DNA from 2 places in the Devosia alba genome. Region 1 is predicted to be linked to the other one. Evidence: riboswitches for the same ligand, from Rfam matches in the RefSeq annotation. Region 1 holds a riboswitch; the other holds the start of a gene.
What was found. Region 1 has a riboswitch for cobalamin ahead of ABFY71_RS06570 (energy-coupling factor ABC transporter permease). Riboswitches for the same ligand answer to the same signal wherever they lie in the genome.
Positions count from the first base shown of each region.

Region 1 (11,826 bases):
GTGCGGTCGGACTTGTCGGCCCCAGTTTCCAGGATATCGGCGAGTAGCTTGAGATAGGGCTGCATGGCTTATCTGATACGACGATTCGGCCTGGGCTTCGACCAGTGATCGCAGGCAAATTCGGTAGGTGAATACCGTGAAAACTCATGACATGTCGTGTCAGCAGTGCTTCCATAACCTGTCTGGACAATGGCAGAGGGAGGCAATCATGTCCATTGAACACCTCAACCCGGCAGGAATGTACCAGAGCCCGGTTTTCTCACAAGGCATCATCCTGCCGGCGGGCGCCCGCACCCTGCTGATCGGGGGCCAGAATGGCGTCAACGCCAGGGGCGAAATTGTTGGCAAGGGCGATGTCGCCAGACAGACGGAACAGGCGCTGAGCAATCTGCAAATGGTTCTTGCCGCCGCTGGTGCAAGGCTTGAGGACCTGGTCAAGGTAACCATCATCATGCAGCAGGACATCGACCTGAACGCGGCCTTCGGGGCCTGGATTGCCGTGTGGGGGACCAAAGGCAATCCGCCGACTGTAACCGCGCTGCGGGTTGTGGGCCTTGCCAATCCGGACTTCCTGATCGAAATCGAGGCTCAGGCAGTTCTGCCATGAGCCCGGTCCTGCGCCCCTTGCGCAAACGCGAGGAAATGCCCGATTTCGTTGCTGAAGCCCTCGATGCCCGGGGGCTGCGCCCTGCCTATGATGCCCGCCCACCCTATCAACGCAATGATTACCTGCTCTGGATAAACAAGGTGAAGCGCGAAGAGACCAGGCATCGGCACCTCGCCCAGATGCTGGACGAACTCGAAGCGGGCAATGTCTATATGGGCATGTCGTGGAACGGTTAATCCGCGCGCCCGGAAACGGAGCCTATTTCGCCCCCGGGGCATCCCCCGTACGATCCTGAACCAGCCGCATCAACAGCTCAATCTGCTCCTGCTGCTTGGTCAGCAATGTCCGGAGATCATCGTCACGCAGCCGGTCGAGCTTGTCGTGCAGCGCCATGATCTCGATCTCGGCCTTGAGGTTGCACTCATAGTCGTGGCTGGTGACCAGGCGGTCCTTGGCCGACTGGCGGTTCTGGCTCATCATGATCACCGGCGCCTGCACCGCTGCCAGCATCGACAGCACCAGGTTGAGAAAGATGAAGGGATAGGGATCGGGCGCTTCGCCGCGCCACGCCAGATTGGCGGCCACCCAGGTCAGCAGCGACGCGCCGAAAATAATCAGAAATGTCCAGGAGCCGCCGAAACTGGCCACGCCATCAGCCAGTCGCTGCCCAAAGGTAGCGCCCTCGTCGAACAACTCGCTGGCATCCTCGGCCAGGGTATGTTGGCCCAGAGCCCGCTGCAGCACCCGCCGCTCGCGCTCATCAAGCGCCGTCTCGCCCTTGCCGAGAAAGCGCTCCGCCGCATGAACCAGTTTGTCAGTCGCGTTGTTTGCCATGCCAGCCTCACCAGGATTTGCACGCGCCATTCTATATTAAATTCGCCCCTGGCGCGACGCCGCGCGGCTACGCCTCGAACAGACTGCACCGACGAAAAATGGCCCATTGTCATGCGAGCCTTCAATGCAGCGCTGGCGACAAACGCATAGCCACCTGGCCATACCAGATTGAATGGCAGCCCCGGTGGGGCTGCCAAAAAGCGGCTAAACGGCGGCCTGAAACAACCGCCCCTGCAACAGCGATGTCCCGCGCTGGCGACCAGAGAGTTTGGCCAGGCCAAGCACTGCCAGATCGATCAACGGTTCAAGTACGATCACGAGCAGATAGGCGGCGCCAAAGCTGGCGGTAGCGGCCAGGTTTTGCGCACCAAGCCCGCCGCCATAGAGCGACCAGAAGGCCACCCATGCCACGGTGCCCCCCTGATAGGCGCTCGACAGCATCAGCGCCTGACCATAGCCCACATCCTTGTAGGCAGTCGCCTCGGGGATGATGCGTTTGGCCAGGAATGTCATGGCAAACAGCGGCACGATCAGCGTCGTGACGTTCATCCCATATTGCGGCAGATCGAAGGGCGCAAAGAACAGACCCTGCAACAGTAACCCCATGGCAAGACCAAGCCCGGCCGCGCCAGCGCCAAAAATCAGGAACAGGGTGGAGCCCAGGATGAGATGGACTTCCGAGACGCCCACGGCATGATGCGGAAAGACCTCGAAGAAGCTGAACACCAGCGCCGTGGTGGCCAAGGTGCGCAGGGCCAGTGCGGTTGCCCCGTCCCTGTGGATGGTATCCAGCGCCATTTTTGCGGCCAGACCGAAAGATCCGGCGGCAGTGGCATAGCTCAGCGTGATTTTGGCACCGTCGACGATGCCTGGTTCGATATGCATGATGTCTCCTCTCCGCACCCACCGTGCGGCATGCTGTGATCAATGAGCGCGGACGCGCTCGCGGTGATGGCAGGTCTCCTGGCTCACGGATAATCGGCACGCGCCTTCCCGACATGGCGTCAGTGGCATCTTGCGTGCCGCAAACCGTTTACAGTTGCGGGGGCAGCCACGGTCTTGGCTCCTGATGGATACGCCGCACCGTGTTCCCTTTTCATCCACCTTGCGCTTGCAGAGGTGGAAACCATCGAGTCAAAGCTACCAACGGGCAATTGCTTGCACAAGCACGATGCGGGGTTAACCCGCTCGCGATATGCCCATTTTCCTGCCAGACGGCGGCGCTGGCCACAAAAAACACCCACCACGCATTTGCATACCGTCCGTACCGCGCCTATATAGAAACTGCTCACAAGAGCTATGGCGATAAATTGTCATCGTAATAAACCATTCGGACCCGGGGGCAGTACCCGGCGCCTCCACCATCTACTCCCCTTAGGGGCAGCCAATGGGGGCGAAACAGGATCGACGAGGGTGTAAAAGGTGTGCTTTTGCTCGGTGAGGTACCACCGTTATCGGTCCGAAACTTATAGTTGCAAATGACAACCATAAGGCTCCAGTCGCTCTCGCTGCGTAAGCAGTGCTAGCATTGGGAAACTAAGTCCTCCACTCCTAGCCGGGTGACAGGCGGGGTTCGCAGGCACCTGGCAACAGAAGCCTGCACTTTCATTCATTTGCTGGGCAGTTAGCACCTTTAATCCTTGAATTCTCATGGAACGTAAGGCTGATATGGGCTGTTCGGGATTCTATCTCTCTGCACCGGAAGGGTGACCATGGCCGAAGACCACATGCGCTACGATATTCTCGCTCAGGAAGCCCTGCGCGGCGTCGTGCGCAAGGTACTGGCTGAAGTCGCCAAGACCGGCCTGCCGGGCGAGCATCACTTCTTCATTTCCTTCCTCACCCGCGCGCCGGGTGTGCGCCTGAGCGAGAAATTGCTCGGCCAGTATGAAAAGGAAATGACCATCGTCATCCAGAATCAGTATTGGGACCTCAGGGTGACCGAGACTGGTTTCGAGGTCGGCCTGTCATTTGACGGCATCCCCGAAACGCTGGTGATCCCCTTTTCGGCGGTCAAAGGCTTCTTTGATCCATCGGTACAGTTCGGCCTGCAGTTTGATCCGCAGACTGCGCCGGGGGCCGATGAGGTCGAAGACGCCGACGACAACGCAGTTGAATCCGCCGCAGGCGAGGACAGCGGCGACGAGGAAAAGTCCGGCGAAAAGGTCGTCAGCCTCGACGCATTCCGCAAGAAGCCCTGACCCCCGCTGATGGACAAACGATCCCTGTCCATCGCCGGGCACCGCACCTCGATTGCACTCGAGCCCGAGTTCTGGGCGGCGCTTGAACAGATGGCCGCCGAAACCGGGCAAACCATGACCGCCCTGATCTGCTCCATCGACGCCAATCGACAGACTACCAACCTGTCATCCGCGGCGCGCTTGGCCGTGCTCGGCTGGTATCAGGCCAAGACGGCCCCAGAAACCCACCCCTAAAATAGCGACGCTGGCGGCAGCGTCAGGTCGATTGGCCCATCAATCACCGGGTTGTCGCCCGGGTCTGGCTGCTGCTGTCGCTGCACTTCTTGCTCCTGCCGCTGCCTGTCCGCCTCGCTGGGCTGTTGCGCTGCAGCTTCAGCGGCCGCCCGCGCCGCTTCCGCAGCCGCGGCCTCTTCTGCGAGGCGTGCAGCCTCTGCCGCTGCGCGCTGCCGTTGTTCATCGATCAACCGGTTGCGCGCTTCAGCCGCAGCGCGCTGCCGCGCGGCGTCCTCAGCCCGCAGGGCTTCGAGACGATCCACTTCCAGCTCATTGGCCCGTACCTGGATGGCGGCCACGATTTCGTCGAGATCAAGCCGCGATACCGGCGCCAACAACGTGCCGCTGATCCGGTTGAAAATCCGTGCGGTCTCGCTCCTGATCAGTCCATTGTCATCGGCAAGTCCGCTTGGCATCAGGGCAAAATCACCACTCAGGCCAAGCGTGCCGAGATCGAGATTGAGATCGCCGGCCAGACGGGCGCCCGCCCCCTCGACAATGAAATTGGTCAGGCGCAGCACGCCCCCGGCAATGGTGAAGGCCCCGGCGGCTTTGGGCGCAACGAAATCGCCCTGCTCCAGCCCCAGCCCGATAACCGCCCGCAGATCATCTGCACTCATGTTCAGGGCGTCTTCCAACCCGGCCAGCGTGGGGAACACGGCGGGCGACATCTGCGCCACCACAAAATCGGCCAGCGTGACATTGCCTTCGCCGGCCAGCACCTTGGCCATTTCGGCCAGGCTGGCACCCGTCGCGTTGACCTGCACACCGCCGGTCAGCGTTCCCGCCATTGCCCGCGTCACCGCCGGCGGCGCGACTGCTGCGATGGCGACATCCGCAAGGCTCAGCCGCCCGCTCACCGTCTTGTCGCTCAAGGGACCCGCGCAGCACACCGTCAGGTCGAGATTGGCCGTACCCGCTCCCAGTACCGCCTCAAACCGGGCCAGCCGCAGTCGCGTTTCGTCCCAGACCAGCTCAAAGCTGGTAGCACCCAATCGCTCGCTGCCAGCAGCGGTCACCGCTTGCGCTGTCACCGCCACCGTGCCCCGCGTCGTCCGCGCCTCTTCGCCAATGCTGATCGGCCCCTCCGGCCAAACCCCATCACCACTGACCATGCCCGCCCGGCCAAGCAATGTCGTTGCCAACCCCTCCACCGAGACAGATCCAAGGTCGATCGCGCCGCTCACCGCAGCCCCGTCGCTGCTGCCTGTCAGGCTCAATGCACCGCTGAACGCGCTCTCGCCCGAGCGTCCCGCAATTTCGGTCAACCGCGCCAGACGCCCGCCTTCAAAGTGCAGCTTGGCCTCGGCACTGGCCGGTGGCAGGCCGATCCCCGGCGCGCCAATGATCTGCGCCAATCCGCCGGCGTCGGCCAAGGCGATTTCGAGCCAGCCGGTACCCTGCACCTCGCCAGCCTCACTGGTGACCAGATTGCCCGAAAAGCCGACAAATTCATCGCCCGCGCTGAGATTGATCCGGCTGTCCAGGCTGTTGCCGGGCGCGCCTTCCAGCCTCAGGCTGACCATCATGGCATCGTCTTGGAACAGCGGCACCGGCCCCAGGCCAAGCTGTTCGCTCAGCGCCACTGAATCGTCGGTTTCCAGCGTCGCCGTCAGTCGCAAGGGCGCGACGGCCAGGCGGGCCAGACCACCATCAAGTTCTGCCCGCAAATCCAGCTTGGCCGCGCCCGCCGTGCCGTCAACAGTCAGCACCTGTGCATCGCCGCCCTCACCCGGCGTCAGATCGAGCAGCACCTCTGCCGGTGCCGAACGGGCCAGAAATTCCCGCCATTCCGGCGGCGTACCCGCCAGATCATACAGCCCCGCCAGCGCTGGCGCCGTGGCAGCATCGATCCGCACCCGCCCGGAGCCGGATAATTCGGGGGCTGCCATTGTGCCGCTGGCCTGCAGCGTGGCGTCAAATCCCAGCCCGCCCCAATCGCCTGCCGATAGCCGCGTGAAGCTCAGCGCCGTTGCACTCCACTGCCCCTCTGCCACCAGCGCCGAGCCGTCATGGCCCAGCACCCGCGCATTCTGACCGGTCAGCGAAAAACTGCCTTCGGGAAAGCTGATGCCAAAGCGCGGCTCGGCCATGCCATTGGGCAGCAGCGCCGCCAGCACGGCGCTCCCCTGGGCGCCGAGATCGGCAAATTGCCCCACCACATCAAGCCGCTTCTCCTCACCAAACCCCAACCGCAGCTCGACGCCATGCGCCGCCCCGTTCAGCGTCAGCTGGCCTTCGCTCACCCGCAGGGCATCGCCGGTCAACATCACCTTGCCGGCCAGCGCCCCGGCCTGGTTGAATAGCGCATTGTCCTCACCCGGCTTGCGCCAGAGGTGGGCCAGACCGTCCAGCCGGGCGCTGCTCAGACTGAACTGGCCACGGAACGCCGGATGATCGGCCTCGCCGGTCAACTCGCCTGCTGCCCGCACCATCGTCTCACCCGGCAGCTGGCCGATGAACTGCTCGATTGTCCACACCTGGCCATCTGTGCTGGCGTCCAGCCGCACATCGCGCAGCGCGAAGCCGCGCAGTCCCACTTCGGCCAGATCGATCCCGACCCGCCCCGGCAGGGCCGGGATCAGCGGTGCGGGCAGTTCCGCCAGCAGCCGCACCGCCTCATAGGGCTTGGCGCTAGCATCTTCCTTGGCATCGCGCGGCGGCAACGAAAACACCCCACCCGAGACCACGGCGTCAAAGCTCAGCCGCGCGCCCAGTTGGATGCTCGCGGCGCCCGTCAGGCGCGTGCCCGCCCGGTTCTGGTCCGGCTGCAGCGTATAGCCGGTGAGCACGATGCGATCGGTCGAGCCGACCACCTTGCTCTCCAGCACCAGATCACCGCGGATGTCGTCGGCCTTGTCAGCGATCGGCGGGGTCTGCCGATAGGTCATCGTACCATCGAATTTCGGCGCGATCCCGGGGGTCAACAGGCCTTCAGTACTCAGCGAAAACGCCCCGTTATCCGGCTGCACGAAGGCCGACACCCGGGTCACTCCTGCGCTATCGACCTGCGACGAATTCAGCCGCAACCCATAGCGCTCATTGCGATAGACCCCGCTCCCTTGGAACTGAAACGGCCCTGCAAAGCTCGACAGTCGCAATTCACCATCAATATCACTGGCCACGAAATTGCGATCCAGCCGCCGATCCATCAGGCGGATCGTGCCATCGACAATGCTGGCTTGGGCCAGGGCGACGCCACCCCCTGCCGCCGCCACGCTGACGCCACTGCCGAACAGGCCGCTTTCATCAATGCTGAAGTCAATTACCGGCCCGCGCAGCACCAGCCGGGTCACATCGTAATTGTCGCGCAGAAAGTCCATCAGCGAGAACTCGACCTCAACGCTGTCCACCGTTGCCGCCGGCTCTTCGGACGAGCCCACCAGCACATCGCTGAAGTTCAGCCGCGGCTGCGGCAGCAGGGCGAACGCGATCTCGCCGCGAATGGTCACCGGCGTGCCGAGAACACCAGTCGCCAGCGCCTCCATGCGGCTGCGATAATCTGCCCAGTGGATCAGATAGGGCGCGATAAACGCGCTGCTGAGCACGATGATCGCCAGCATGCCAACAATGATGTAGATGCGGTTCAGCACAGCGCGTGGGTCATCCGGATTGAAGCGCCAGAGTGTAGGCAAGCGCCGCCCGGGCGCAACCCCGCCGCGCTACTGAATACACGCCAGAACCCACCCCGCTGCCATTTCCTCGGATTCACACTATCCACGACGACCAATGGCCGGTCCCGCAGGACCGGCCATCCGCTAGTGCCTTGATCGAGACGTTACAGCGCGCCGATCGACCAGAACATGGTCTCGCCCGAGCTGTCGTCGACGCCGTCATTGTCGGTCACGGCAAAGCCTTCGCCGCTGGCGTCGATGGCAAAGCCTTCGACCTTGTCGAGCACATAGCCGCCGGTCGAGGTCAGGTCCGGCACGAAGTCGCGTACCAGCGTCTTGGTGACCGTGGTCAGTTCGCCACCCAGGGCCCCCGGCACCAGTTCGGCAACCGGCACACTATAGAGCGCCTTGAGCACGGCCTTGCTGCCAATCTGGTTGTCACGTTCGACGATATAGACCAGCTCGCCATGCGCGGTAATTTCCGAAAGGCCGACCCAGCCGCCTTCGGCGGGGGCCTCAAGCGGATAGTTGACGGCACCCCATTCGCCAGAAGCGGGATTGTAGGACACCAGCTTGACCACGCCCTTGGCGTCGTTCTTCCACTCGCGCTGCATGGCGATCCACAGCGTGGTCTCGTCGCCGGTGCCGACCACGGTGACGCCTTCGGCGCCAAAGCGGATTTCCTCGGCCAGCAGTTCAGCCGGGAACGGCACTTCCTTGGCGATTTCGCCATCCGCATCGACGCGGTAGAGCGCATGCGGGATCAACCGGTCGCTGCGGCCTTCCGAAGCCAGCCAGAACCCGCCTTCGCCATCAAGGGCAATGCCTTCAAGATCGAGCTTCTGGGCAGGGTTGCCATTGCGGGTCACAATCGTCTTGGCCGTGATACGGGCCGGCTGGGTGGTCGCATCAATAGTGTAGATCGCCGGCTGATTGCCCAGGAAGCTGTCGGACACGCCAAACAGCATGCCGGGCTTTTCGGCATCGGCAACCAGACCCGACATGGCGACCCAGCCCAGTGGGCGGCCATCGGCATCAAGGTCGCTCATGATGTGCGGATAGCTCGGAGCCTCGGCTTCGGCCAGCTCATAGATCATGACATGGGAGCGGGCTGCGCCATCGGCGCCCAGGTCGTTCTCATTGGCCGTGATGAAGAGATTGCGCGACGGTATGGCGACCCCGCCTTCAGGACCAACGCCCGATGGCAGCGCCTGCACGAATTCAGGCTCGGCACCGGTATCCTTGTAGACCCCGACCAGCGAGGCGCGTTCGAGACCGACAAAGATATAGGTGTTCTCGCCAAAGGTCGCGACGTCCATGCCCTCGGGCTCCACGCCCTTGGCATCGGACCGCTTGTCCGGATAATGGCCCAGCTGGGCCGCCTTCATTTCCAGATCGGCGCCGCTTTCATAGAGCACTTCGCCGGTTTTCGAGAAGATCGAGAAGCTGCGCGAGCCGCCATTGTAGTCGCCTTCATTGGCGACGGCGAAACGCTCGTCGTCGATCCACTTGACCGAGTCGGGTTCACGCAACACGCCGGCCTGCGCACCGGTAAAGTCCAGCGAGCCATTGTCGAGCACGTCGATATTCTCGAGATCGACCGCGCCAGCGCTGAAATGGGCAGTCACTTCGCCGCTATTGCCGTCGACGATGACGAAGTGATTGTTTTCCTGCAGCGACACCACGACCTCGTTGAGGCTGTTGATCGACACATATTCCGGCTCGGGATCGTCGCCAGCAATCTCGGCCAGACCGGTCAGGTCGACGATTTTGAGGCTGTCGCAATCCACGGCGCCGTCGACGACATTGAGCAGCGCCAGCGAGCCGGCCGGCATCTGCGGAATTTCGCCGTCATTGAGGTCTTCGTCGCGCTCGTTCTCGATGGCGATGGCGATCAGGCTACCGTCGGCGTTGCGCGCCACAGAGTCAGGCTGGCCGCCGATCTCGCAGCTGGCCTCGATCGTCTGGCTGGCCAGGTCGATGGTGGAGAGATTGCCCGATGGTTCGACGAAGCTCTCGGAGGTATTGACGCCCGAAAACAGCTTGTCGCCGATGACCACGACCGTGGTGGGCTCGCCGTCCAGCGACAGGAAGCCCTTGGCAGCCGGTGCCTTGGGATCGGTGATGTCGATAAAGCCGATGCCGCCGCCTGGGCTGTCGGAATAGATCAGCGTCATGCCGTCTTCCGAGACGGTGATGATCTCTGCCGAGGTCTCTTCGGCGTCCGGATTGTTCAGCGCCACCGGGAAGCTGGCAATGCGGTTGAAGTATTCGGCGGCGCCGGCACTGGCCGTGGTGGCCAGCAGCGTGGCCGTCAGTGCGACGAGAAGTTTGGTCTGCGACATGGATGATCCCCCGTTGAATGCTAGGGGGGTGCCATAAGCTGGCCGGGCTACACTTCCATGACGTCAACATGACAGATCGGTGACGGCCCCCCGTTCTATACAAGTCCCCTGCCCGTCCCTATATTCGCAGGAGAACAAATCAAGATTCGTCAATCGCCGCGCTGCAGCGCCCGGACCGGCGCGCAGCGATGGAAAGGCCTTCTATGTCCGGTGAATCTCACCCCCCCGCCCGCCCGACAGCCGGGGCCATAACCGGCCAGTTCAAGCGCAGCCAGGTGCCTGACTATCTCGAGGGCCTGAATGCCGAACAGCGCGACGCGGTCGAGAGCCTTGATGGGCCGCTCCTGGTACTGGCCGGCGCCGGGACCGGCAAGACGCGCGTCTTGACCACCCGCATCGCTCATATCCTAAATACCAAGCGCGCCTGGCCGTCCGAAATCCTGTCTGTGACATTCACCAACAAGGCAGCCCGGGAAATGAAGGAGCGCATCGGTCGCCTTGTCGGTGCTGATGTCGAGAGCATGCCATGGCTCGGCACTTTTCACTTCATCGGCGCGCGCATCCTGCGTCGCCATGCCCCGCTTGTCGACCTCAAGTCCGATTTCACCATTCTCGGCACCGACGATCAAATCCGGTTGATGAAACAACTGATCGACGCCGAGAACATCGACGAAAAGCGTTGGCAGGCGAAACACTTGGCGCCGCTGATTGATAGTTGGAAAAATAGAGGTCTTTTCCCAAAGGATGTATCGCCCGCTGAAAGCGCAGGCTTCGCAAACGGCCGCGGCGCGGCGCTCTATGCTGCCTACCAAGCCCGCCTTAAAGTACTCAACGCAGCCGATTTTGGCGACCTACTGCTCGAAAATATCCGCCTGTTCCGCGAATACCCCGACGTGCTGGCAGACTATCATAACCGCTTCAAATACATTTTGGTGGACGAATACCAGGACACAAGCGTCGCGCAGTATCTGTGGCTGCGACTGCTGGCGCAGGGCAAGCCGGCTTCTGCCGCCAACTTATGTGTCGTGGGCGACGACGACCAGTCGATCTATGGCTGGCGCGGCGCCGAGGTCGACAATATCCTGCGCTTTGAAAAGGACTTTCCCGGCGCCAAGGTGATCAAGCTCGAGCGTAATTACCGCTCGACCGGCAATATCCTCAAGGCTGCCTCCAGCATCATCGCTTTCAACGAAGGCCGCCTAGGCAAGACTTTGTACACTGATGTTGGCGAAAAAGGCGAACCTCTTTCAGTCACCTCCGTGTGGGACAGCGAGGAAGAGGCGCGCACCGTAGGCGACGAGATCGAGAACTACCAACGGGCAGGCGAAGCTCTCAATTCTATGGCCATTCTCGTCCGTGCCGCGCACCAGATGCGCTCCTTCGAAGAGCGCTTCATTACGATGGGCCTCAATTACCGCGTCATCGGCGGACCGAAATTCTACGAGCGCAAGGAAATCCGTGACGCCATCGCTTACCTGCGCGTGGTCTCAAATCCATCCGACGGATTGAGCTTCGAACGCATCGTCAACGTACCCAAGCGTGGGTTGGGCGATTCGACCGTGCAGATGCTCTACAACGCCTCGCGCTCGGCGGAGGTATCGCTGCTCGCTGCAACCCGCATGCTGCTCGAAACCGAGGAGCTCAAGCCTAAGCAACGCACTACCCTGCGCGAGTTGATCGGCCAATTCGACCACTGGTCGGCGCAGCTTCAACGCGAGGAAATGCCGGAAGAAAAAGAACTTCGGACTATTCGCTCTGGCATTCCCCATTGGGAACTCGCCGCGCAGATCCTGGACGAAAGCGGCTACACCGCCATGTGGCAGGCTGACAAATCCCCCGACTCGCCAGGGCGCCTTGAAAACCTCAAGGAACTTGTGCGTTCCATGGAGGAGTTCGACACCCTGGGCAGCTTCCTCGAACATATTTCGCTCGTTATGGATCGCGATACTTTA
Region 1 is NZ_JBDUUI010000003.1:274,373-286,198, forward strand. Features, by position in the region: gene ABFY71_RS06550 (thymidylate synthase) at 1-65, opposite strand, end outside; gene ABFY71_RS06555 (RidA family protein) at 209-607, shown strand; gene ABFY71_RS06560 (YdeI/OmpD-associated family protein) at 604-843, shown strand; gene ABFY71_RS06565 (DUF1003 domain-containing protein) at 866-1,441, opposite strand; gene ABFY71_RS06570 (energy-coupling factor ABC transporter permease) at 1,646-2,326, opposite strand; cobalamin riboswitch at 2,378-2,587, opposite strand; RNA gene ssrA (transfer-messenger RNA) at 2,689-3,045, shown strand; gene ABFY71_RS06580 (SspB family protein) at 3,154-3,642, shown strand; gene ABFY71_RS06585 (ribbon-helix-helix domain-containing protein) at 3,652-3,876, shown strand; gene ABFY71_RS06590 (AsmA family protein) at 3,873-7,550, opposite strand; gene ABFY71_RS06595 (esterase-like activity of phytase family protein) at 7,694-9,874, opposite strand; gene ABFY71_RS06600 (ATP-dependent helicase) at 10,078-11,826, shown strand, end outside.

Region 2 (11,826 bases), on a different contig from region 1:
TGTGGGCGTGATGATCATCGTCGCCGCCATGTTGATCGTGCGCGAAGCGGTGTTGGGCTTCATGGCGCCTACACTGCCCGACGCCCCGGTCCAGGGCCTTGCCGTCAGCATCGTGGCAACGATGATCAATATGGCCTGGGCCTATGTGCTGATACGCCATGGACGATCGGTGCGCTCGCCGGCGCTACAGGCCGATGGCAAGCATTTGATGACCGACGTGGTCTCAACGGCCGGCGTGGTTGTCGGCCTGGTGCTGGTCTATCTGACCGGCTGGGCCGTGCTGGATGCCATCCTGGCGGCGCTGGTGGCACTGAACATATTGTGGTCGGGCTGGGCCGTCATTCGCGACAGCGTTGGTGGCTTGATGGATGTTGCCGTGCCCAAGGACATCCAGCACACGATACGCGAAGTCATTGCCAGCAATGCCGAGGGAGCCATCGAAGCCCACGACATCCGGACAAGGCAGGCCGGCAAGATGACCTTCATCGATTTTCACCTGGTGGTCCCCGGGACGATGCGCGTGGATGCCGCGCATGAAATTTGCGACACCATCGAAGCCAAGCTACGCGAGGCGGTGCGCGAGGTGCAGATCACCATCCATGTCGAACCCGAAGACAAGGCCAAGCACTCGGGCATTGTGGTGGTGTAGCTTTGCGGTGCGTAACCCGCTGGCGAGGATTTCGAATCTCGACAACTCGGCTAAAATCACCTCGTCAACTTTGGAGGAGGAGATAAATATGAACCTGAATGCGCCCACCCAAATGGTGTTTATCATCGCCGTAGTACTCGCCCTCGTTGCACTCATCGGTTACTTCATGCCGACGATTGCGATCATCGGCGTCTATTCGTTCTGGATCATGACGGTGGCCTTTATCGTATTGGCCGCCGGCGTGATGTTCCGCGGCGCCTGACAAACGATTGGACCGACCAGGGGTCCTGGCCGGTCCGCCTTGCGCAAGCTTGCGGCGCAGCAGCAACGGCGGCAGAGTGGCGCCATGCGTACGCTCCTGTTTGTCCTATTCGCCCTGCTGAGCCTGCCTGCCTTCGCGCAGGGCGGGGACCGTTATGACAATGCGCGCTTTGGCTACAGCATCAGCGTACCGGCCGGCTTTGTTGGACTGGGCGAGAGCGACAATGGTGACGGGCAGCACTTTGCCCTGCCCGGCCGCGCCATCACGCTCAGCGTCTGGGGCGGCTGGCTGGATAATTTTGACAGCGAAGTAGCCGCGCGCATGGCGCAGGACGCCACCGCAGGCTGGAACCAGACCTATCAGGCCGTCACGCCGCGCTGGGCCAGTTGGTCGGCGATTGCTGGAGGGCAAATTCTCTACCAGCGGATGATCCTGCTCTGCGACGGCCAGAGCTACGCCGCCTTCCGCGCCGAATATGGCGTGCGCGACCGAGCCGAGATGGACCCGGTCATTGAGCAACTGGCTGTGTCGCTGCGCGGGAGCGGCTGCTAGAACTCGATACCGACCTGTGCCTTCACGCCGGCGCGGAAGTGATGCTTGATCTCGGTCATTTCGGTGACCAGATCAGCGATCTCGATCAGCTCGTCCTTGGCATTGCGACCGGTGACGATGACATGGGTATCGACCGGCTTATTGCTGAGGAATTCCACCACTTCGGCGATCGGCAGATAGTCGTAGCGCAGGCAGATATTGAGCTCGTCGAGCAGCACCATCTTGTAGCTGGGGTCCATGATCAGCGTCTTGGCATGCTCCCAGGCCTTGCGGGCGGCGGCCAGATCGCGCTGGCGGTCGGCAACGTCCCAGGTAAAACCCTCGCCCATGGCGTTGATGGTGACCAGCTCGGGGAATTTGAGCAGCACATCACGCTCGCCAGTTTCCCAGGCGCCCTTGACGAACTGCACCACACCGACCTTGAAACCATGGCCGAGGGCGCGGAATACCATGCCGAAGGCAGCGGTCGACTTTCCCTTGCCCTTGCCGGTATGGACAATGAGCAGGCCCTTTTCCTGGGTCTTGGTGGCCAGGATCTTGTTACGCGCCTCACGCTTCTTGCGCATCTTCTCGGCGTGATAGGCATCGCGTTCCGCCTCGGTCATCAGGTCGGTTTTCTTGGCGGGTCTGGCTGGTGTATCGGCGGGGTTTTCGGTCATGGGGCATCCTCCAGAAAAGCGTAGGCGGAGTTGGAGCGCGGGGTCCAGAGGCCGCGCTGGCGGGCGTCGTTGAACTTGGCGATCAGCTCGTCATAGCCGTAGCGGTTGGCGGTCTGGATGAAATCGCGGGTGGCGTCATCCTCGACGAAAGCCTCGAAGGCCAGATCAAAATGGTGCGTCTTGACAGCGCCCGTGGTGGCGGCAAAGGCGAACATGAAATCGACGGTGGCGATGATCTCGAAGGCGCCGCGATAGCCGTGGCGCTTGACGCCATTGAGCCATTTTGGATTGACCACGCGGGATCGCATGACGTGGCTGATTTCTTCCTCGAGCGTGCGGATAAGCGGCCGCTCGGGACGGGAATGGTCGTTGTGATAGGCGGCAGGTTTCAGCCCGGTCAGCGACTCGGCCGCGGCGGAAAGGCCGCCTTCGAACTGGTAGTAGTTATCGCTGTCGAGCAGGTCGTGCTCGCGATTGTCCTGATTGTGGATCACCGCGTCGATGTCAGAGAGCCGGGCGGCAAAGCGGTCGCGTTCGGGCGTGCCACTGGCCTGGGCGCCATAGGCGTATTGGCCCCAATCGAGCGCCCGCTTGCCCAAATCGGCCTTGCTGGCCCAGTTGCCGGAATCGATCAGCGCATTGAGGCCGGCGCCGTAGGTGCCTGGCTTTGAACCGAAAATTCGGTGTCCGGCGGCCAGTCCAGCCTCAGCCTGGCTCTGTCCCTCGGCCATCAGGCCGAGCGCGTCGGTGCGCATGCGGGCGGCAATGGGGTTGTCGTCGGTGGGCTCATCGAGCGCCCCGATGGCGCGGATGGCGCGGTCGAACAAGGCGATCTGGGCGGGAAAGGCGTCGCGGAAGAAGCCGGAAATACGCAGGGTAACGTCGACGCGGGGGCGGCCCAGCCTGGGCAGGGGGATGATCTCGTAGCCAGAGACGCGCAGCGAGCCGGGATCCCAGACGGGCCTGGCGCCGATCAGCGCCAGCGCCTGGGCAATATCGTCGCCGCCGGTGCGCATATTGGCCGTGCCCCATACCGACAGAGCGACCGAGCGGAGATGGTGGCCATGGCCCTGCAAGTGGCGGAGGACCAGGCTTTCGGCGGACTTTTTGCCGAGATCCCAAGCCGTTGGGGTGGGCACGGCGCGGTTGTCGAGCGAGAAGAAATTGCGGCCGGTAGGCAGCACGTCGAGCCGGCCGCGCGAGGGGGCGCCGGAGGGACCGGGGGCGATGAATTTGCCATCAAGGCCATCGAGCAAGGCCTGGATTTCGGCGGGGCCGGAGGCGGCCAGACGGGGGCGAATAATGGTTTGCACGGTGTTGAGCACGGCGGCAGTGGCGGCCCAGGCGGGGTCGGATATGCGGGCACCGGTGACCAGATCGGCGGCGATGGCTTCGAGAAGTTCGACGACGTCGCCCTGAGTGCGCAGTGCCCCACCCTCGGTCCCTCCCCACAAGGGGGAGGGAGTGAAGGTGGGGGTAGGCCCCATCCATGGCTTGCCGAGTTTGGCTGTCAACGGATCAAAACCAAGCTTGAGATCATCGGCAAGGGCACGGATCAGCGAATTTTCCCCGGCGCCATCGCCGCGCGGGACGCGGGCCAAAGCAACGATGAGATCGCGCTGCAGATCGCCCTGCGGCGACTGACCGAAAATATGTAGGCCGTCGCGGATCTGGGCTTCCTTGAGGTCACAGAGGAAGTTGTCGATCTTGATCAGTGCCTCGGTCTCGTCCTCGGGCAGGCCGATATCGCGGTCGAGCCGGCTGTCACGGGTAAAATCGAGAATACGGCGCCTGAGATCGGCGAGGCGGCGGCGGTCCATACCGGCGGCGGCGTAGTATTCATCGAGCAGGGCTTCGAGGTCCTTGAGCGGACCATAGGTTTCCGCCCGGGTGAGCGGAGGCACCAGATGATCGATGATCACCGCGCCGCTGCGCCGCTTGGCCTGGGTGCCCTCGCCGGGGTCGTTGACGATGAAGGGATAGAGATGGGGCAACTGGCCCCAGAGCGCGTCGGGGTAGCTGGCGTCATCCAGCGCCGTGGCCTTGCCGGGCAGCCATTCGAGCGTGCCGTGCTTGCCATTATGGATCAGCGCGTGGGCGCCGAACTCGTGGCGCAGCCAGAGATAGGCGGCGAGATAGGCATGCGGCGGGACCAGGGCGGGATCGTGATAGCTGGCGGTTTCATCGAGATGATAGCCGCGGGCAGGCTGCAGCAGGATGGCGACATTGCCAAAGATCAGCGCGGGCAGATGGAAGCTGTCGCCACGCGCGAAGGGATCGGCGGCGGGGTCGCCCCAGCGGGCGGTGACCTCGACGCGGATTTTTTCCGGCAGGGTCGCGAAGAGTTCGGCGTAGCGGCCCAGGGTGAGCGAGGCGGGGGCTTGACCACGCGTAGGATCGGCGTTGGTGGGGCCCGATTGGAGGGCGGTGATGAGCGATTGGGCGTCAACGGGTGGCCCCCCTCCCCCTTGAGGGGAGGAAGTGGGGGTCGTTGTCGTGTAACCCGCACTTTCAAGCATCCGCAGCATGCGCACGGTCGACTCCGGCGCGTCATAACCAACGCCATTGGCGAGGCGGCCGTCACGGATGGGGTAGTTGGCGAGGACGAGGGCGATGCGGCGGTGGGCGCGCGGGGTGGCGCGCAGGCGGGACCAGTTGGCGGCGAGGCTGGCGGCGCGGGTGATGCCGGCATGGTCGGGGGCGTAGGCGGTCAGGGGGATCTGGCAGCGCTCGTGCCAGACGGCATCGGCGCGGTGGCCGACGATCAGGCCGGCCAGGCGGCCATCGATTTCAGGCATGACCAGGAACATGGCCATATCCTTGGAACTCAGGCCTTGGCTATCGGCCAGCCATTGCGCCTCGGAGCGACCGGACTGGATCAGCTGGATCACCGGGGCGTCGGTGCCGGCAAAGGGGTTGGCCTTGGCATCGAGGCCATCGATGCCAAGCGCAAAGCCGGTCAAATTGAGGATCGCCGATGGCGCGGTGTTGCCCAGCACCTGCTGCACAAAACGGACGCAGGCGGCTTCCTTGAGCGAGGAAACCAGCAGGGGCACGGGGGCGAGGCCCTGCGCCAGCAGTTCGGCGATGAGCGCTTCGATGGTGGCGGTGCCGGCGCCTTCGAGCGCGGCGCGGTAGAACAGGATGGGGACGTGGGCGGGCTTGTGGCCGGGCGGCAGGCAGAGGGTGGCGCGGATGCTGTCCTGGTCGGTGACACCGAGGCCGGGATACCAGAGGCCGAAGCGGGCGAAGGGTTGGGGAGCCAATGAAGAAAGAACCCCCTCATCCGCCCCTGGGGCACCTTCTCCCACAAGACGAGAAGGTGATCCGGCGGATGACGGTGGACCGGCAGTTGCCAGTCGGGCGAAGGCAGGCAAAATCAAATCGGCATTGTCGGGGCCGCCGGCGATGAACAGGCTGTGCAGGCGGTTCCAGTCGTCGGGATGGATGGTGGAGCGCGATTGCAGGATGGGGTCGGGATTGGCGTCGCCGGGCAGCAGGGCCAGCGGGATCCTGCGGTTGGCGCAGAGCGCGGTCAGTTCGTCGACGCCATACTGGAAATAGGCCGCGCCACCGATCAGGCGCAGCACGACGAGACGGGCGTGGGCTACGGTCTGTTCGAGCCACAGATCGACCGAGAGATTATTGGAGAGGCGCAGGGTATTGGCGAGGCGCAACTCGTCCTCGCCAGCGCGATCGGCTGCGGCGGCCAGCATGGAGAGTTCGCTATCGGCCGAAGAGGCAAAAACCAGCGCGCCGGGGCGCTGGGCGAGATCGATGGCCTCGCCCTCCTGCTGAATGGCGCCGGCCTGGGCCGATAGGAGGTGCATCAGCAGATCTCTTTCGACTTGATGCGGATCAAATGGCGCTGCAGTGCAGTCGTGCAATGATCGAGCATGCACAGGATACTCACCATCGCCGCACGCACGGTCGCCATTCTCGGCATCGGCTTCATTTCGATGTTTGCGTTGGACATATTCGGCATGGACGCGCCGCCGCTGCAGCTCGCGCTGGGCCTGTTCATGCACCTGCTGCCAAGCGTCGTCCTCGTGGCGGTTCTGGCGATCGGCTGGCGATGGCCACTCGTGGGTGGCGCGTTGTATCTCGTGGTCGCCGCGCTGCCCATGCTGCTTCTCTCCAATCCATTCTGGGTCAACGCAATGCTTGCGGGCCCCTTCGCGCTGGCGGGCGTCTTGTTCATCACGGCGGCGCTCACCCGCGAGGCAGGCGGGCGCTAGGCCTTCTTGAGGAACTCGGTGCGCAGAACCAGGCCCTTGACCTTTTCGGCATTGCACTCGATTTCGGCGGTGTCATCGGTCAGGCGGATGTTCTTGACCAGCGTTCCGCGCTTGAGCGTCACCGACGTGCCTTTGACCTTGAGGTCCTTGATCAGGGTAACGGCGTCACCATCATTGAGCTGGGTGCCGTTGGAGTCTTTGGTGATTTCGGTCATGGTTTTTCCTTGGTTGGATGCCCCCACCTAACCTCCCCCTTAGGGGGGAGGAATCCGATAGGGGCCGGGCTGGGATCAGGCGGCGACGGCGAGCGCCCGTTGCAGGCTAGCGGTGATAGCAGCGCGATCAAGCGGGCTTTCGCCGATGACCACGAGGGCCGTGTCGCGGGTTTCGCCAGCTTTCCACGGGCGATCGAAATAGGCGGTGACGCGTGGGCCGACGGCCTGGATCGCCAGACGCGCGGTAGCGCCGGGAACTGCGGCAAAGCCTTTGAGACGCAGTACATCGTGATCGCGAATGGTGGTCTCGATGATGGCGAGCAGTTCATCCTTGCCGGCAATGGCGGGCAGGCGGATCGAGAAGCTGTCGAAGTCATCGTGTTCATGCGGCTCGCCTTCATGTTCCAGCTCATGGTGGCTCGGGCGGTTGGCGATGTCGTCTTCCGAACCCATGCCTAGGCCCAGCAGCGCGGTGATGTCGACATGGCCATTGCTGGCGCGAATGACGCCGACGCCGGGGCGCAGTTCGGCCCGGATATTGGCCTCTACCTTGTCGAGCATGGCGGCGTCGAGCAGATCGGCCTTGTTGATGACGACGAGGTCGGCCACCGAGAGCTGATCTTCAAAAAGCTCACCCAGCGGGGTCTCGTGATCGAGCATTTCGTCCTGACGGCGCAGCGCGTCAACGGCGGCTTCGTCGGAAGCGAAACGTCCCTCGGCCAGCGCCGAAGCGTCCGCGACAGTGACAATGCCATCAATGGTCACCTGCGCCTTGATCTCGGGCCAGTTGAAGGCGCGGATCAAGGGTTGCGGCAGCGCGAGACCCGACGTTTCGATAATGATGTGATCGAATTTTTCCGGGCGGGCGAGCAGGGCCTGCATGGTGGGGATAAACTCATCGGCCACGGTGCAGCAGATGCAGCCATTGGAGAGCTCGATCATATCCTCTTCGCGGCAGGTTTCATCGCCGCAACCGGCCAGAATGTCCTTGTCGACGCCGAGATCACCAAACTCGTTGATGATCAGCGCGATACGTTTGCCCTTGGGGGCGTGCGCCAGCAGATGGCGCACAAGGGTGGTCTTGCCGGCGCCGAGAAAGCCGGTGATGACGGTGGTGGGGATCTTGCTGGTCATAGGGTGGCTCCTGCCGGAATGGCGGCGTGGCGGACGGCAAAAACATCATTGAGCTTGCCGAAGACGGTGCCGAGAACAAGCCAGAACACCAGGGCCGTTCCCAGTGTGGTGGCCGCGAATTCGGTGGCCAGATGGGCCGGGACAGCACTCGGCTCATCGGGGGCGAGTGGGGCGCCGATGATGTGGGGGATGACAACCAGCGCAATGGCAACGGCAAAGGCCCAGCTGGCTTGGGTTTTGGCGAGCAACAGGCAGGCGGCACCGGTGGCCAGGGCCGTACCGGCCCACCAGACCTGGCGAGCCATCAGATCGCCTGCCGGCATGCCGGGCAGTTCGGGCGCCAGGCCAAAGGCGGGGGCCAGCGAAAAGGTGATGAAGCCGGCAATGCCCCAGAGGAAGCCATTGGCGAAGGTGATCGGGATGCCCGCGAACATCGAGATGGCGCCGATGAGCAGCGCGAAGCCGGCGGCAGCGAGCACACTCGCCAGCGTCGTATAGGCGGTACGCTCGAAACCATCCTGTGGCGCCCATTCCTCGGACGCGGCCGAAGTGGTGGCGGCGGCATCATCATGACTATGGGCGGCGGTACCTTCGGCATGGTGGTGCTCAGTGGTGACCGCGACGGCTGCTTCGCCATGGCTGTGGCCACCTTCACCCTCAAAGGTTTCGGCATGCAGGATAAGCGGGGTGACGCGGAAATGCTGGATTGCGGCCGTGGCCAGGCCAGCACAAAGCGCTGCGACAAGCGCAGCAGCAAACAGATTGCGGATCATGTCAGTTCTCTCGTTGTCAGCCTGCCTTAGTGGCAGGGAAAACCCATGGCGTGGCGGGCGTCGTGCGCGCCGTTGTGCAGGCGATAATCACCGGCAAAGCCAGTGCCCACCAGAAGGGTCAGGCCGAGCATGAGCGCCAGGGCACCAGCGATCAGACGCTGGGATATCGAGAGAGACTGAAGGCCAGTCGCAGTATTGATTGTCGTATTGGTCGTCAAATTCATGGCAGCACCCTCCGTGCGCGGAATGATTGGGCCGTCTGGCCCGGTGGTGTGCCGGCAGGTCTCCTGGCTCGCGGTGAGGATAGCCCTCTCGCCTTCCCGGCTTGCGCCAGTGGCATCGTGAGAGAGCGCACCGCTTACAGTTGCGGGGGCAGCCACGGTCTTGCGCCCTGATGGGTACGTCGCACCGTGTTCCCTTGTCCAACCCGTCGCGCAGGGCATGATGCGATGCGCATTGGGCTGGATTATCCCTCCGGCACAACGGCCTTCGGGAACCAACACGAGAACTGGTGTGCCACCAAACTGGCCAAACTGCAATGTCTGGCAGCGCCGATGATCGGAAAACGCCGGAACGGTCAAGCCTGCGGATGGCGCCAAGGGGCGAATTGACCGCGGCGGCGGCGGTCGACTCGCTATAATTCAGGACCAAGCAAGGAGACGATGATGAAGCCGATCAAATTCAGCCGCGAGGAAACCAAGGCCATCGTGGGCGAAATCCAGGACTATTTCCACCACGAGCTGGATCAGGAGATCGGCGCCATTCCGGCGGAGATGCTGATGAGCTTTTTCGTCGACAAGATGGGAGCCTATTTTTACAACCGCGGCGTCTATGACGCGCAGGGACTAATCCGGGAGCGGATGGACAGCCTGACCGACGATATTTTCGGGCTGGAACAACCGACCAAGCACACGCGCTGAAAATCTGACTTTCGCGCCGCCACGGCCAGCGCTAGATAGCACGGCCGGCGCAAGCTGGTTGCTGTCAGGAGAGGGCCTTGGGCTTCAACTTTGCTACCTTTGCGCCGATCGGCCTGCTGCTGGCGTCGAACATCTTCATGACCTTTGCCTGGTATGGGCATCTCAAATGGCCCGGCTCGGCGCTGTGGGCGGCGGTGCTGATCAGTTGGGGCATCGCCTTTTTCGAGTATTGGCTGGCCGTGCCGGCCAACCGGATCGGCGAAGCGGTGTACTCGCCCAGTGAACTGAAAACCATTCAGGAGGTGATTTCCCTGTCAGTGTTCGCGGTGTTCACCGTGTTCTATTTCGGCGAGAAGCTGACGCTGAACCACGGGGTTGGCTTCGCGCTGATCGGGCTGGGGGCGTTCTTCATCTTCAAGGGGCCGCTGAAATAGCAGCTGAAGACGCATTGAGGGCACCCCCACCTAACCTCCCCCTGACAGGGGGAGGGACAGATTGAATAAGTGGCGAGATTTGTGGCGAACGCCGACCGGATACCTCGCCCTGTTCAGGGGGAGGCAGGGCGAGGGACCCTTAGTGCACGCTGCCTGAACCGCCGACAGCGACGATGTTGTAAGGTGCGCCGGCGACCGGAATGCTGCGTGTTGCGGTGAATCTGGCGATGTCGATCAGGTGCACCTTGCCTGCATTGGGATCGCTAACTGCCACAACCTTGCCGGCCACGGCGATACGCGGTCGCGGCAGGCTCCATTCGCCATCCATCGAATAAGGCTCGGTCACCGCCAGGGATTGGGTGATTTTCCCCGAGACAATATCGAGCTGGTGGAGCTGGCCGTCTTCGGTGAAGATATAGGCGAATTTGGGCTGCGCCGGATCGATGGTGAAGTGCACACGGCGGGTCGGCAGGTCCACGAGGCGGAAGGGCGCTGCTTCGGTGGGATCGATGATGGCCACTTTGTCGGCGCCATAATTACCCAGGAAGTACTGCATGCCGACGCCGCCCAGAAAGGTGGTGGACTTGCCGGCGGGCAGGCCATCATAAGACAGTTTGGTGATCTGGGGTTCGCCAGAGCCGGAGGCGATCAGCACGCCATCGCTGCAGCCAATGATTGCCATATTGCCCGAAGTGGCCTCGCCATGCAGGTCCGGACAGACATGGGTGTCGCCGACCAGATTGCCATCGGAATCGAGAATATTGAGGCCGATGCGGGGTTTTTTCTCATCATCTGCATTGGCAGACGATGTCAGTGTGTGCACGCCCCAGGGGATCGCAACGCCGTGGTGGGAGGTGCCGCTGTCGAGCTGGGTGGCGGCGAGTTTGCCCTCGTGCGCCCATTGCTGGGCATTGAACAGGCTGATCAGACCCGACCCATCAAAAAACATGGCGGCCTTGCTACCATGCTCGACGAAATGGGCGGGCTTTTCGCCGGTCAGCACGGCATCAATCAGTTCGGGATCGGAGATGGTGATATCGCCGTGATCGCCATGGTCGTCGACGGCAATGCCGCTGTCGATGGCCGAGACCTGGTTGCCTGCCCCCTGCACCGCGACGACGACACCGTCAGTGGCATAGAGGGTTGCCGGGCTGGCGAGCTGGAAGGTGGCGAGAGCGTCACCGGTTTCGAGGTCCAGCGCGGTGACTACGGGCCTGGTGTGATCGGCGATGAACAGGCGCCAAGCGGCGGCGTGGTCATCAGCCACGGTCGGAACTGTGAGGGCAGTGGCGGCAATGAGGGGTAGGAGAAGGCGAGCGGACATAGTGTCTCCGATATGTTAGCACGTTACGTTTTGGGGTTGTGTTTTGACTGTGGGGGTGGGTGTCTGCTGGATGGCAGGAGACGTCGCGGCACATGCGGCGTTACCCCTCGCGCATCCCGTTCCCATCGAGGGGGGAAGCCGCCAGTCCGGACGCCGGTGTTCATCGTCTCCACCCCTCACGGGGAGGCATCAATTGTGGAGGTGGGCCAGGCTGAATGCCGGGGCAAGACTACCCCAGGCAGTCGACCAAGCTGGTGGCCAGGCCGCGCAGCAGATTGGGATAGAGCGCGACGCCCGACTCGAGCGCCCCGCCCTCAGGGTCCAGCGTGCCGGATTTCGCAGTGCTGCCTTCGGTGATGGCGCTGATGATGGTGGGCGGGAAGTTCGGCTCGGCAAAGACGCAGGTGGCGCCCAGGTCGGCAATCGTGGCCTTGAGCTCATCAATGCGGGCGGCGCCGGGCAAGGTGTCGGGCGTCACGGTGATCGAGCCGGCCAGGTTGAGGCCAAAGCGGGCCTCGAAATACTGATAGGCGTCGTGAAAGACGATGAAGGGCTTGTCCTTGACCGGGGCGAGCGTGGCGGCAATTTCGGCTTCGAGAGCGTCGAGGCTGAGCAGTTGGGCTTCGGCATTGGCCTGGTAGCGCGCGGCGTTTTCCGGGTCGGCAT
Region 2 is NZ_JBDUUI010000009.1:101,159-112,984, reverse strand. Features, by position in the region: gene ABFY71_RS13955 (cation diffusion facilitator family transporter) at 1-649, shown strand, start outside; gene ABFY71_RS13950 (hypothetical protein) at 738-911, shown strand; gene ABFY71_RS13945 (hypothetical protein) at 996-1,463, shown strand; gene cobO (cob(I)yrinic acid a,c-diamide adenosyltransferase) at 1,460-2,122, opposite strand; gene cobN (cobaltochelatase subunit CobN) at 2,119-5,952, opposite strand; gene ABFY71_RS13930 (DUF7670 domain-containing protein) at 6,019-6,360, shown strand; gene ABFY71_RS13925 (alkylphosphonate utilization protein) at 6,357-6,575, opposite strand; gene cobW (cobalamin biosynthesis protein CobW) at 6,651-7,709, opposite strand; gene ABFY71_RS13915 (CbtA family protein) at 7,706-8,482, opposite strand; gene ABFY71_RS13910 (CbtB domain-containing protein) at 8,509-8,706, opposite strand; cobalamin riboswitch at 8,763-8,901, opposite strand; gene ABFY71_RS13905 (DUF2164 domain-containing protein) at 9,148-9,402, shown strand; gene ABFY71_RS13900 (DMT family protein) at 9,480-9,836, shown strand; gene aztD (zinc metallochaperone AztD) at 9,976-11,160, opposite strand; gene ABFY71_RS13890 (zinc ABC transporter substrate-binding protein) at 11,390-11,826, opposite strand, start outside.
Region 2: another riboswitch for cobalamin. It lies ahead of ABFY71_RS13910 (CbtB domain-containing protein); the one in region 1 lies ahead of ABFY71_RS06570 (energy-coupling factor ABC transporter permease).